2 regions of the Promicromonospora sp. NPDC110617 genome follow, and region 2 is predicted to be linked to the other one. Evidence: predicted binding sites of a transcription regulator. Region 2 holds the regulator's gene; the other holds the start of a gene.

Region 1 (6,939 bases), on a different contig from region 2:
CGTCTGCCTCTCGTGATGGCTCCCGCCGGCTCGCCCCCCGCGCGCCCTGGACCGTGCCGGGCCGTGCGCGGCCGGCCGCGCACGGATTCACCCCGCACATACAGAGGGACGTGCGGGATTTCCGGTTCTGGGCGAACGGGGGGCCACCTTCACAACACCGTCACATCCGGTGGTACCGGCCGGCGGTGAGCAGCCACCGCTCCGGCTACGCGGTGAGCACCCGCCGTTCGAGGGCCAGGCCCTCGCCGTCGGCGCGGTCCACGATCACCGTGTCGCCGTCGGACACCTCGCCCGCGAGCAGCAGCCGCGCCAGGCGGTCGCCGATCTCGCGCTGCACGAGGCGACGCAGCGGCCGGGCACCGTAGGCCGGGTCGAAGCCCTCCAGGGCAAGCCACTCGCGGGCCGCCGTGGTCACCTCCAGCGTGATGCGCCGGTCACCGAGCCGCTTCGCGAAGGCCCTGACCTGCAGGTCGACGATGCGGCCGAGCTCGTCGAGCGACAGCGCGTCGAAGATCACCACGTCGTCTAGCCGGTTGAGGAACTCCGGCTTGAACGCGGCGCGGACGGCGGTCATCACGGACTCCCGCCGCTCCTCGTCCGACAGCATCGGTTCCACGAGGAACTGCGAGCCGAGGTTCGAGGTCAGCACGAGGATGGTGTTGCGGAAGTCCACGGTGCGGCCCTGGCCGTCGGTGAGGCGGCCGTCGTCGAGCACCTGGAGCAGGATGTCGAAGACCTCGGGGTGCGCCTTCTCCACCTCGTCCAGCAGCACCACCGAGTACGGCCTGCGCCGCACGGCCTCGGTGAGCTGACCGCCCTCCTCGTACCCGACGTAGCCCGGAGGGGCGCCGACGAGCCGGGCGACGGAGTGCTTCTCCCCGTACTCGGACATGTCGATGCGCACCATGGCGCGCTCGTCGTCGAACAGGAAGTCCGCGAGCGCCTTGGCGAGCTCCGTCTTGCCCACACCGGTGGGCCCGAGGAAGAGGAACGACCCGGTGGGCCGGTCGGGGTCGGAGACGCCGGCGCGGGTGCGCCGCACGGCGTCGGACACGGCGGCGACCGCGGCCCGCTGGCCGATCAGGCGTTCGCCGAGCACGTCCTCCATGTGCAGGAGCTTCTCGGACTCGCCCTGGAGCAGCCGCCCGGCGGGGATGCCGGTCCAGGCGGCGACCACCTCGGCGATCTCGTCGGCGCCGACCTTGTCGGCGATCATCGGGGGCTCGGCGGTCTCCGGGCCGAGGCCGTCCGGCACGTCCTCCGCGCCGGCCTCGGCCTCCTCGGCGGCCGCGAGCTCCTTCTCGACGACAGGGATCTCGCCGTACCGGATGCGGGCCGCGCCCTCCAGGTCGCCCTCGCGGAGCTTGCGCTCGGCGTCGGTGCGCAGCTCGTCCAGGCGTGCGCGCAGGTCGCCCACGCGGTTGTGCCCTGCCTTCTCGGACTCCCAGCGCGCGGTGAGCGCGGCGAGGGCCTCGCGACGGTCGGCGAGGTCGGCACGGAGCCGTTCGAGCCGGTCCTTGGAGGCGGCGTCGGCCGACTCGGAGAGCACGACCTCCTCCATCTCCAGGCGAGTCACGGCGCGCTGCAGCTCGTCGATCTCGATCGGGGAGGAGTCGAGCTCCATGCGCAGGCGGGACGCGGCCTCGTCGACCAGGTCGATCGCCTTGTCGGGAAGCTGGCGGCCGGAGATGTACCGGTCGGAGAGCGACGCGGCAGCCACGAGCGCCGAGTCGGCGATCGTCACCTTGTGGTGCGCCTCGTACCGCTCCTTGAGCCCGCGCAGGATCGCCACGGTGTCCTCGACCGAGGGCTCGCCCACGAAGACCTGCTGGAACCGGCGCTCCAGCGCGGGGTCCTTCTCGATGTGCTCGCGGTACTCGTCGAGCGTGGTGGCACCGACCATGCGGAGCTCGCCGCGGGCCAGCATGGGCTTGAGCATGTTGCCGGCGTCCATGGCGCCGTCACCGCCGGCGCCCGCGCCGACCACGGTGTGCAGCTCGTCGATGAAGGTGACCACCTCGCCGTCCGACGCCGTGATCTCCTCCAGGACCGCCTTGAGGCGCTCCTCGAACTCGCCGCGGTACTTGGCGCCGGCCACCATCGAGGCCAGGTCGAGCGCGATCAGGCGCTTGCCCTTGAGGGACTCGGGGACGTCGCCGGCCACCACGCGCTGGGCGAGCCCCTCGACGACGGCGGTCTTGCCGACGCCGGGCTCGCCGATGAGCACGGGGTTGTTCTTCGTGCGGCGGCTGAGCACCTGGATCACGCGGCGGATCTCCGAGTCGCGGCCGATCACCGGGTCCAGCTTGCCGTCACGCGCTTGCTGCGTCAGGTCGGTGCCGTACTGCTCCAGCGCCTTGTAGGTGCCCTCCGGGTTGGGGCTCGTGACGCGGCCGGAACCGCGGACGGCGGGCAGGGCGGCGCGCAGCGCGTCGGCGGTCGCCCCGGCGTCGGACAGGATCTGCGCCGCGGACGACTGCCCGGCGGCCAGCGCGATGAGCAGGTGCTCGGTGGAGACGTACTCGTCGCCCAGCCCCTGGGCCTCCTTGCCCGCCAGGTCGAGGACCGTCGCCAGGGCGCGGCTCGCGCTCGGCTGGGCGGTGCTGCTGCCGCTGGCCTGGGGCAGCGCGACGAGAGCGGCGCGCACCTGCTGGCCGATGGCCTGCGCGTTCGCCCCGACCGCGTCGAGCAGGCCGACGGCCACGCCGCGCTCCTGCTGGAGCAGCGAGGCGAGCAGGTGGACCGGCTCGAGCTGCGGGTTGCCGGCGGCCGACGCCGACTGGATGGCGTCGCCGATCGCCTGCTGCGACATGGTCGTGAACTTGGTGTCCATGAAGCCTCCCGGGGCTGGTTCAGGTGGGACAGAGGTCTACTGGTTGAAACCTGCGCAAAGTTGAGTCTATTCCGCTCAACTTGATAATCACTGTAGCGCGCGTCACCGACACTCGTACGGTGGCGGCGTGCACACCCAGGTCATCGTCCTCAACGGCGGATCCAGCTCGGGCAAGTCGGCGATCGCCCGCGAGCTCCAGGCCGTGCTGCCCGAGCCCTGGCTCTCGCTCAGCATCGACACGCTCGTCGACGCGATGCCCGCCCGGCTGACGGCCGGCGGCGACGGGATCGGGTTCGCCGACGACGGCGGCGTCGCCGTCGGGCAGGACTTCATGGCCCTGCAGGACGCCTGGATCGCCGGGCTGGTCGCCATGGTGCGCGCCGGCGCGCACCTCGTGGTCGACGACGTGTTCCTGGGCGGCGGCGGGTCGCAGCGCCGCTGGCTCGACGCACTGGGTGACGTGCCGACGCTCTGGGTGGGCGTGCGGTGCGACCCCGACGTGGCCGGGCAGCGCGAGGCGGCCCGCGGCGACCGGGTGGCCGGCATGGCCGCGCAGCAGGCCGACGTCGTCCACCAGGGCGTCCGCTACGACCTGGAGGTGGACACCACGCGCACCGCCTCGCTGGACTGCGCACAGACCATCGCCGCACACCTGAGATCATCACGGGGTGACCGAGCAGACTGACGACTCCCTGACCCCACCCCGCGCCGTCCTCGTCGGGATCGTCGGCGGAGCGTTCTCCGGTCTGTTCGGCCTCGGCGGCGGCATCGTGATGGTCCCTCTCCTGACCTCGCTCGGCGGGCTGACGCAGCGCCGCGCGAGCGCCTACTCGCTGGCGGCGATCCTCCCGGCCGCGATCGTCGGGTCCATCCCGTACCTGACGCACCAGGCGGTCGACCTGATCTCCGCCGGGCTGCTCGTCGTCGGCTCCGTGGTCGGCGCGGCCTACGGCGCGCGACTGCTCGCGCGCGTGCCCGAGACCCTGCTGCGCTGGCTGTTCGTCGGGGTGCTCGTCGCGGGCATCGTGCGCTCCCTGCTCGACTCGTTCGTCGACCCGCCGTCCGTCGACACCGCGCAGGGGGTTCCCAGCCTGCTCGACGGCGCCGGCATGGTCGGGCTCGGCCTGGTCATGGGCATCGCCTCGGGCCTGCTCGGCATCGGCGGCGGCCAGATCGCCGTGCCGGGGCTCTCCGCGCTGTTCGACTTCGCCCCCGCGCTCGCCAAGGGCACCTCGCTGGTCGCGATGATCCCCACCGCCGTCTCGGGCACCTGGGTCAACGCGCGCAACGGCCTGGTGCACCTCAGGACGGCGGCGATCATCGGCCTGGTCGCTTCGGTGTTCTCGTTCGGCGGCGCGAGCCTGTCGGTCGTGCTGCCCGACAACGTGGCATCGATCCTGTTCGCTGCGCTCCTGGTGTTCGCGCTGGTCCAGCAGGTCCGCAAGGCCCTGGAGAAGCGCTAGCTGTTCAGTCGGCAATTCGGGTGGTCGGCAGAATGTCAGGTGGTCGGCAGCTCGGAATACCGACCACCTGACATTCTGCCGATCACCCGAAACTGCCGACCACCCGAACTACCGACCAGCCAGCACCGCCGCGCACTCCGCCGCCACTGCCACCGCGACGTCGCGGACCGTGTCGCCGTCGTGCTCCGGGACCACGCGCTGGACCGCGCCCTCGGCGAGCAGGTCGACGGCGCGCACGTGCTGGGCCTCGGCCAGCTCGGCCGCGTGCGTGGTGTCCCCGTGCACGATGACGCTCGCACCCTCGGGCGGCAGCGGCGACAGCCAGGCGTGCTCCGCCGCGATCACCGCCTGCGCGGGCAGCAGCGCGAGCGCCCCGCCGCCGCAGCCCTGGCCGAGGATCACGGACAGCGTCGGCACGGTCATCCGGGTCAGCGCCGCCATGCAGCGGGCGATCTCACCGGCGAGCGCGCCCTCCTCGGCGGCCTGCGAGAGCTCGGCCCCGGGCGTGTCGATCACGGCGACCAGGGGCAGTCGCAGCTCCTCGGCCAGCCCCATCGCGCGCCGGGCCACGCGCAGCGCGGCCGGACCCATCGGGGTGGCCTCGGTCTGCCGACTGCGGTCCTGGCCGACGACCAGGCACGGCCGGCCGTCGAGCCGCGTGAGCGCGACCAGCATCGACTCGTCCCGCTCGCCCTCGTCCGTGCCGGACAGCCGCACGGTCCCCGAGGCCCCGTGGCGCAGCAGGTCGCGCACGCCGACCCGGCCCGCGGCGCGGGTGCGCAGCACGGAGTCCCAGGCCGACGTCGTCCCGGAGGGCTCGCCCGTCCGGCGCGGCAGCGTGGCCGACGACGGCGGGTCGACCAGCACCGCGAGCGCCCGCTCGACCAGCGCGGGCAGGCTCTCGGGCGTGACGACGCCGTCGAGCACGCCCTTGGCGGCGAGGTTCTCGGCGGACTGCACGCCGTCGGGCAGCGCCTTGCCGGTCAGGGCCTCGACCACGCGCGGGCCCAGGAACCCGATGAGGGCACCCGGTTCGGCGACGGTGAGGTGGGCGAGCGAGCCCCAGGACGCGTAGACGCCGCCGGTCGTGGGGTGCCGCAGGTAGACGAGGTAGGGCAGGCCGGCGTCGCGGTGCGCCATGACGGCGCGCGAGATCTCGACCATCCGGAGGAACGCGGGCGTGCCCTCCTGCATGCGCGTGCCGCCCGACGCCGTCGTGGCCAGGACGGGCAGGCGCTCCGCAGTCGCGCGCCGGACGGCGGCGGTGATCCGTCGCGCGGCGGCCCGGCCGATCGAGCCCCCGAGGAACCGGAACTCGTTGACGACGACCACGACGGGCCGCCCGCGGACGCGCCCGCGGCCGGTGAGCACGGACTCGTCGGTGCCGGCCTTCTCGGCCGCGGCGGCCAGCACCGCGCGGTACTCCGCCGGGTGCCCGGAGGTGTCGACCGGCTCGTCCCAGGACTCGAAGCTGCCGGCGTCGAGCACCAGGTCGAGCAGCTCGCGCGCCGTCCAGCGGCGGGTCACGGCGTCCCCGACGCGTCGAGCCAGGCCCGGATCCGGGCCGCGTGCTCGTCCAGCACCGGCGGCGCGCGGTGCTCGCGGCGCGTGACCTCGGTGCCGTCGGCGTCGAAGAACCGCAGCGGCGGCCCCGGCAGGGTGAGCCGGCCGAGGCTCGTGTGCTCCACGTCCACGAGCAGCCCCTGGCTCGCCGTCTGCTCCCATGCGTACACCTCGTCGAGCGTACGCACCCGGCCCGCCGGGATCCCGGCGTCGGCCAGCTTGGTCAGCAGCGCGTCGGCGTCGTAGGCCTCGAAGGCTTCCTCGACCACCTTGATCACCTGGTCGCGGCGGGCCACCCGCCCGGAGTTGTCCCGCAGACCCTCGGCGTCCGCGTCGAGCCCGAACGCGAGGCAGAACCGCTGCCACAGCGCCTCGGACCCGACGGCTATCTGGACGGCGCCGTCACGGCAGCGGAACAGGCCGTACGGCGCGATGGAAGGGTGGTGGTTGCCCTGCGCGCGCCCCACCTCCCCGGCGACCGTCCACCGCGTGCCCTGGAAGGCGTGCACCCCCGTGACGGCGGCCAGCAGCGACGTGCGCACCACCTGGCCGGCGCCGGTGCGGTGCCGCTCGTGCAGCGCCGCCAGCACGCCGTACGCGCCGTAGATCCCGGCGAGCAGGTCGCCGATCGGCACGCCCACGCGCTGCGGGTCGTCCGGACCGGAGCCGGTCAGGGACATCAGGCCGGCTTCGCCCTGGGCGATCTGGTCGTAGCCGGCACGTCCGCCCTCCGGACCGTCGTGCCCGAACCCGGTGATCGAGAGCACCACGAGGCGCGGGTTGCGCTCCAGCAGGGAGTCGACACCCAGGCCGAGGCGGTCCAGCACCCCGGGCCGGAAGTTCTCCACGAGCACGTCGGCGCGGTCCACGAGGTCGAGGAGCGTCTCCCTGTCGGCGTCGGCCTTGAGGTCGAGCGCGATCGACTCCTTGTTGCGGTTCGCGGAGAGGAAGTACGTCGACTCGCGGGCGTCCTCCGCACCGACGAACGGCGGGCCCCAGCCGCGCGTGTCGTCGCCCCGCTCGGGCACCTCCACCTTGACGACCCGCGCGCCCAGGTCGCCGAGCATCATGGTGGCGTGC
Region 2 (6,939 bases):
GGCGGCACGCTGGTCGCAGCCATCGACTACGTGCTGGAGCGCGGCGCGCGCGAGGTCACGGCGGTCTGCCTGCTGGCCGCCCCGGAGGGCATCGCGCTCCTGGAGGAGCACGTGGGCGACCGCGCGAACCTGTCGGTCGTGGTCGCGGCCGTGGACGAGCGCCTCAACGAGAAGGCCTACATCGTGCCCGGCCTGGGCGACGCCGGGGACCGGCTGTACGGCATCGTCTGACGCCTGCGCGGCGCCCCGCCCGGGGCGCCCCGGGCGCTAGGCCTGCTCGGCCTCGGAGTCCGCGGGCTCGCAGCCGTCGAGGCCCATCAGCCGCCGCCAGGGGCTGTCCGTCGGTGCCCTGTTCACGGTCCGGCTCAGGAGCGCGGCCGGCTCGGCCGACGGGTCAGCCGACGGCTCGCAGATGGGCTCGGGAAGCACGCAGTTCTCGCCCTGGACGGCGAACGACTTCTCCACCGTGAAGGAGTTGCCCTCCAGCTCCCGGGTCAGCCTGACGGTGACGTTCCCGTCGAGGGTGAACAGGGGCTGGTGGGGCAGCACGAACGTGGTCGACCCGGCGGGGACGGCCTGCTCCTCGCTCGTCGCACCGGTGGCGTCCTGCACCAGCACACCGCGCCACTCGCGGCCGGTCGCGTTCCCCACCGTCGCCTTGATCTGCACGTTCTGGTCGACGCACTCGGCCACGGTCTCCACCGTGAGCTGCTCGACGGTCGGCCAGGTCACGTCGGCACAGGACTTGAAGGCGACGTCGAGCTGGTCGAGCGTCTGGCCCGCCGCGGTCAGCGCCACGGTGCCGGTGCCCCAGACCACCGGGAACTCGATCACCTCGGTCTGCCCGGCGGGCACGGTCCGGGTGACGTCCCCGACGTGGAACGGCACGGGCAGGGTCGAGGCGGTGTTGTCCGCGGTGACCTGGAAGGTCTGGACCGAGCGGTCCTGCTCGGCGTCGAACACGCAGGGCTCGGCCGACATGGTCCGCTCGCCCGCGGCCGGCTGGATCTGGGCGGCGGCGAAGGACTGCGTCGGGTTGTTCGCGGGCGTGCTCACGGCATCGGCCAGGTCGCCGTCCGAGTCCGCGACCTCGCGGGAGAGGTGGAACGTGACGTCGCCCGCGGGGAGGTGCGTGCGCTCGGTGTTCACGGAGAGATCCATCGAACCGCCCGCCGCGACCGGCACCTTGACCGACTTGAGCGTGTCACCGCCCACCGGCACCGACATGACGGCGAGCACCGACTCGCTCGTCTTGTTCGTGATCGTGCCCTTGACGCCCACGGTGCCGCCGGCGTTGACGGTCTGCACGCTCGTCTCGGTGCCCCACTCCGGCTGGTAGCAGTCCACCGCGCGGTGGTCACCGGCGGCGACGCGGGTCTCGTAGGTGTTGCCGTCCACGGCCGTGGTCAGCACGAACGTGGCCTGGCCGGCCGGGACGCGCAGGCCGTCGTGCACCGTGACCCGCGCGGACTCGCCGGGCGCCACGTCCTTGCCCGTGGACTCGCGGCTGCCGGCCGCCTCGAGGGCGACGCGCACGACGCGCTGGGTCGTGTTGGTGTAGCTGCCGATCACGGTGGCGTCGGCCTTGTCGACCCCGCCGGTGGCGAGGCAGGACGCGGTGACGGTGCCCACCCCGGCACCGGCGTTGGCCCAGGCCGAGGTGGCGACCAGCGTGGACGAGGCGGACCGTGCGCTGCCGGCGAGGACCGGGCGGACGTTCGCCACGCCCAGCTCGGCGGGCTGCGCCGTGGACGACGCCGCGGTGGTCACGTTCAGCGACACGTCGACGGCGCCGTCCGGCTCGATCTGCGACGACGACAGGTAGGACCCGGAGAGCGGCGAGCAGAGCCAGGAGTTCGGCAGGTCACCGGCCGCGCAGGAGAGCTGCGCCTGATCCGACGCCGGCTTGACGCCGTCGGGCAGGGAGACGGCGACCGCCCAGCCGGGGCCCACCGTGCGGTCACCGGTGCTGACCAGGGTGATGGGCAGCGGCGCGTTGCCGGGGCTGGACAGCGACACGTCCCTGGTCTGCGCAGACAGCTCCGGACCGAACGCCGCGACCGTGCGGCTCGGGAGGTCGGCACTCATCGGCTCGAGGCCGTCGGCCCAGACCTTGGCGCTCACCGGGTAGTCACCGCCGGCATTCGCCTGCACGGGCACGACGACGCTGCGCGTCACGCCCTGCGCGAGCTCGCCGATCGAGCAGAGCACGACGTTGGCCCGCTCGGTCGGCGTGCAGCCGACCGGGGCCTCGACCGGCACGGAGCCCTCGGTGGCGGGCGCGCTGGGCGACGCGCTCGGCGACGTCGGGACGGCGATCTCGCTGGTGGACGAGCCCGCCGAGGCGTCGGCCTTCGACCCGGACGACGTGCCGTCGGCCACGCCGGCCGCCGGCGTGGCGGACGGGGTAGGCGTCGCGCCCGTCGAGGAGGGCACGGTGCCGGCGACCAGACGGCCGCCGATCCCCGTACCGAAGGACCCCTCCGGCTTCGTGACCGTGAGCCCGCTCGGGAGCGTGACCTCGAGCTGGGTACCCGTCGCGTCGGCGGCGCCCGTGTTCTGCACGGTGAACGACAGGTTCTGGGCCTGGCGGGGCGTCAGGGGCTGCGCGGCGTCCGCGTAGTCGACCTCGATGTACGCGGTGTCCTTGCTCGGCACCACATCGGTCGGCAGCACGGGGTCGCCGCCCTTGACCTCCTCGGCGGAGCTGCCGCCCGGCAGCTCCCGGGCTTCGTTGGTGGCGATCACGGTGTCGATCAGCGTGTCGGCCTCCGGCGGCGCCGTGATCTGCAGCGCCGCGACCAGGCCGACGGCGGCGACGGCGAGCGCGCCCGCGGCCACGCTGCCACCCGTCGCCGCAGCCGCGGCGGAGGCGACGGCGCCCGCGGTGGTGGACACGGCGGACGACACCGCGCCGGAGAACGAGCCGCTCGACGCCGCGCTCATGGCGGAGGCGGAGTGCGCGCCATGAGCCGCCGCGCCAGCGCCGGCCTTCGCGGCGACGACCAGGCCGCCGATCGGGGCGCCGGCCCCGACCAGGGCGAGGCCGCCCGCGCCCAGCACGAGCGGGGCGATGACGGTCTTCATCCCGTGCGCCACGTCGTGCAGCTCGAGCACGAGGGCGCTGCAGGTGGCGCAGGTGGACAGGTGCTCGTCGATCTTGGTGGTCTCGCGCTTGGACAGGCTCGCGCGCACGTACCCGCCGAGCAGCGGGTTGACGGTGCGGCACGTGTCGGACGGCGCGTGCGACAGGTGCTGCTGGAGGTACCCGGCCCGCAGCGCCTCCTTGGCGCGGTAGAGCAGGGCGGACACCCCGTTGGGGCTGAGGCCGAGCACGGGCGCGACCTGGGCGGGCTTGAGCTCGTCCACGAGCACGTACCAGAGGACCTCGCGCCACCGTTCCGGGAGGTCGACGTAGGCCTTGGCGATCACGCTGCGCTCGAAGCCCTCGAGCGCCGGGTCGTCCTTCGAGGCCACCCGGCCGAGGACGGACTCGATCTCGTCGTCGGTGCTCGGCCGGGTGCGCGCGGCGCCGCGCGACACGTCGAACGACCGGTGGCGGACCATCGTGTACAGGTAGGGGCGGAACCCGGCGTCGGGGCCGACCCCGCGGCGCAGCATCTCGAACAGCTTGCTGAACGCGTCGGCGACGACGTCCTCCGCGTCAGCGGCCGGCACGTACTGCCGGGCGAGGGCACGAGCGGCGGCCGCGTGGCGCTCGTAGAGCACGCCAAAAGCATCGCGGTCACCTGACCTGACCTGCAGAATCAGTTCCGCGTCGCTGGGGGTTTCCCCTGTGCTGCTCTCGACTTGCCTCACGTCTACCCAGACTCTCGCGGTGGTCGCGCTGCCGTTGACTGTCGCCGTCCTGCCAAGACTATAGAGCCAGGCGGAAGTTTTAGGGGGTGGAATTCCAGATTCCGGGGTGATGCCCGGGTGAAGTCCGGCACGTCACACTCGAAGGTGCGTCATGATGTATCCCCGTGAGGGTCCCATCAGTATGAGCGAGGCACAGCAGGAGGCGCGGGTGCGTGTGCACGACCTGCGCGAGCGGTGGCGCGCTACGAGTCTGGCGTCGGTTTGGATCCGGCCGAACGACTGGGAGCACCCCGCCGCAGAAGCGCTAGCAGAGGCACTGGCCGAGGGCCGTGGCGTGATCGCGCCGGCCGAACGGCTCGGTGCGGCGCGCGCCGGGGTGGGTGCGGGAATCACCGAGGCCCTGGACGACGTCGCCTGCCTCTACGCCGCCTTCGGGCGGCCCACGGATGTCGGCGCGCTGCGCGCCGCGGCGATCGGCTGGGTCGGGGAGCGCGAGCGCGTGCCCTACCAGATCGCCACGCACGACCCCTCGACCGGCCTGCCCACCGGTGAGTACCTGGGCGAGCGGCTGCGCGAGACCTACGGTGTCGCCCAGCGCACCGGCTCGACCGCGGGCGAGTCCCACTGCCTGCTGGTGCTCGACGTGGGCCTGGAGAACCTCGACACCTGGCAGCGGCTGGCGCGCTCCGCCGCGATCGGCCGCACCCTGCACCAGGTGTTCGGCGAGGGCCACCCGATGGCGGCCGTCGGCGACGGCACGTTCGTGGTGCTGTGCGAGCGCGGCCCGACGACGGCGGAGCTCGGCCAGTCGCTGCGCCGCGTCGTGGAGCGCAACGCCGAGGTGCTCGGCCTGACGACAGAGGTGCGCCGCCCGACCCGGGTGTGGGTCGAGCGGCTTCCCGGGACGCACGGGGACGCACTGCTCCTCCTGGACCACCTGGCGCGCTGAGCGCCGGACGCCTCGCGCCCGGCCTCAGCCGTGCGCGAGGGTTCAGGCCTGCTCGAAGGTGAGGCAGTCGGCGTGCCCCGGGTCCTCGGGGCCCGGTCCCACGCGGATCGACGCCGCGTTGCACTCCAGGTGGTCGTTGTGGGTGCACTCCGCGCGCTGGCAGGCGCCGACGTGGGCGATCACCTTCTCCAGGCCGCCCTTGGTGCTCAGCGGGATGAACGTGGCGCAGGAGGCGTCGCCCGCGTGCCCTCCGATGGTGACGGCGCCGGCGTGGCAGCCGTGCTCGTGGTTGTACCCGCAGCCGTCGATCGAGCACTCGACGACCTCGGGCATTTCCATCAGCGTGCTCATGGCATCTCTCCTCGCTCGGTGCGTCACTCCTGCGGAATACATCGATCGTATTCCGAAAGGGGAGATCGCGTGGAGCAAGGAATGCCTTACCTATACTCTCGCGAGTATTCTTGATTAACGAAAGAATGCCATTGCTGAAATCAACCGGACGTCGAGGACGCGGTCACTCCTCGCGCCGCGGGGCCGGCCGCCAGAGCACCACGGCACCCCCACCGGCGGCACGGTGCTCCAGGTCCACGCGCACCGCCGCGCTGCGGACGCGCTGACCTCGCTGGACCACCACGACGTCGCCCGCCGCCGGACCTGCGGCGAACACGCGCCCCTCCTCCTGGACCCGCATCAGCAGGTCACCGAGGCGCTCCTCCAGCACGGAGACGTGCGCCTCCAGGTCGAGGATGCGCTTGATCCCGGCGAGGTTGATGCCCTCGCCCTGGGCGAGCTGCTGCACCTGCAGCAGGCGTGCCACGTCGCGGCGCGAGTACCGGCGGCCGCGGCCGCGCGTGCGCCGGGGCACCACCAGGCCGAGGCGGTCGTACTGCCGTAGCGTCTGCGGGTGCATGCCCGCGAGCTCGGCGGCCTTGGACACGGTGAGCACGGGTGTGTCGTCGTCGACCATGCGCACCTCCCAAGTCTGTTTTGCACTGTTGGTGCGGGCAGGTTAGCCGAACCCGGTGCGGCAGGGCAGCCGCCCCACCGCACCGGCCGTCATTCCGCCGCCCGCGCGGCCAGCCCGGCGCGCACGTCCTCGCCGTCGCTCTCGGCGGCGAACGTCTCGAGCGCCTGCCTGGCCTTCTTGCTGAGCTTCTGCGGCACGGCCACCTGCACGGTGAAGAGCAGGTCGCCGGTCGCCTTCGCCGTCTGCACGCCGCGCCCCTTGACGCGCAGCACCCGGCCCGACGGCGTGCCCGCCGGCACCTTGAGCCGCACCGTGGCGCCGTCCAGGGTGGGTACCTCCAGCGTGGTGCCGAGCGCCGCCTCCGCGAACGTGACGGGCACGGTCATGCGCAGGTCCACGCCGTCCAGCGTCCAGACCGGGTGCGGCGTGACGTGCACCGTCACGACGAGGTCGCCCGCGGGGCCGCCGGCCACTCCCGGCCGGCCCTTGCCCCGCAGCCGGATCTTCCTGCCGTCGTTGATCCCCGCGGGGATCCGGGCCGTGATGGTGCGGCCGTTGACCTCGAGCTCCGCCGTCGTACCCTCCACGGCCGCCCGGAACGGCAGCGTCACCTGGGCGGCGACGTCCGCGCCCGAGGTCGGCGTGGCGTACCCGGTGGTGCCGGCGCCGTAGGCCGTCCGGCCTCCGCCGAACATGGAGCCGAGGATGTCCTCGAAGCCGCCGTTCCCGCCCTGCGGGTAGCGGACGCGTGGCCCGCCCCGGCCGCCCGTGCCCTGGGCGCCGCCGAACATGGCACCCATGATGTCCTCGAACCCGCCGGCACCGGCGCCGCCGGCACCCGCCGAGAAGCGGGCGCCGCCCGCCATGGCGCGCACGGCGTCGTACTGGCGGCGCTGCTCCGGGTCGGAGAGCACCGCGTAGGCCTCGCCGATCTCCTTGAACTTCGACTCCGCCGCCGCGTTCCCCTGGTTCTGGTCGGGGTGGTACTGACGCGCGAGCTTGCGGTAGGCCTTCTTGATGGCCGCGTCGTCGGCGTCCTTGGACACGCCCAGCACGGCGTAGAAGTCCTTCTCCATCCAGTCCTGACCGGTCATGGCACCTCCTTCCGCGTCGACACCGGTGGTCGAGCTGGTCGAGACCAAGGTCTCGACCAGCTCGGCCACCGGCGGATCACTCCGGTCCGACGACGCCTACGCGCGCCGCC

What was found. The regulator HspR, encoded in region 2, represses chaperone genes until heat shock. The targets are predictions, from matches to a motif close to AAGTTGAGTCNNNNNGACTCAACTT.
Region 1: a site for HspR is predicted at 2,891-2,915, ahead of clpB (ATP-dependent chaperone ClpB). Genes of this name have one in related genera too.

Annotation. Positions count from the first base shown of each region.
Region 1 covers NZ_JBVKBM010000001.1:417,137-424,075, reverse strand. The annotation lists gene clpB (ATP-dependent chaperone ClpB) at 206-2,833, opposite strand; gene cpt (chloramphenicol phosphotransferase CPT) at 2,961-3,518, shown strand; gene ACZ7LE_RS01795 (sulfite exporter TauE/SafE family protein) at 3,502-4,296, shown strand; gene ACZ7LE_RS01790 (carboxyl transferase domain-containing protein) at 4,405-5,823, opposite strand; gene ACZ7LE_RS01785 (CaiB/BaiF CoA transferase family protein) at 5,820-6,939, opposite strand, start outside.
Region 2 covers NZ_JBVKBM010000004.1:48,906-55,844, reverse strand. The annotation lists gene upp (uracil phosphoribosyltransferase) at 1-231, shown strand, start outside; gene ACZ7LE_RS21950 (sigma-70 family RNA polymerase sigma factor) at 268-3,729, opposite strand; gene ACZ7LE_RS21945 (nucleotidyl cyclase domain-containing protein) at 4,001-4,768, shown strand; gene ACZ7LE_RS21940 (DUF1540 domain-containing protein) at 4,811-5,119, opposite strand; gene ACZ7LE_RS21935 (heat shock protein transcriptional repressor HspR) at 5,283-5,735, opposite strand; gene ACZ7LE_RS21930 (DnaJ C-terminal domain-containing protein) at 5,825-6,829, opposite strand; gene grpE (nucleotide exchange factor GrpE) at 6,906-6,939, opposite strand, start outside.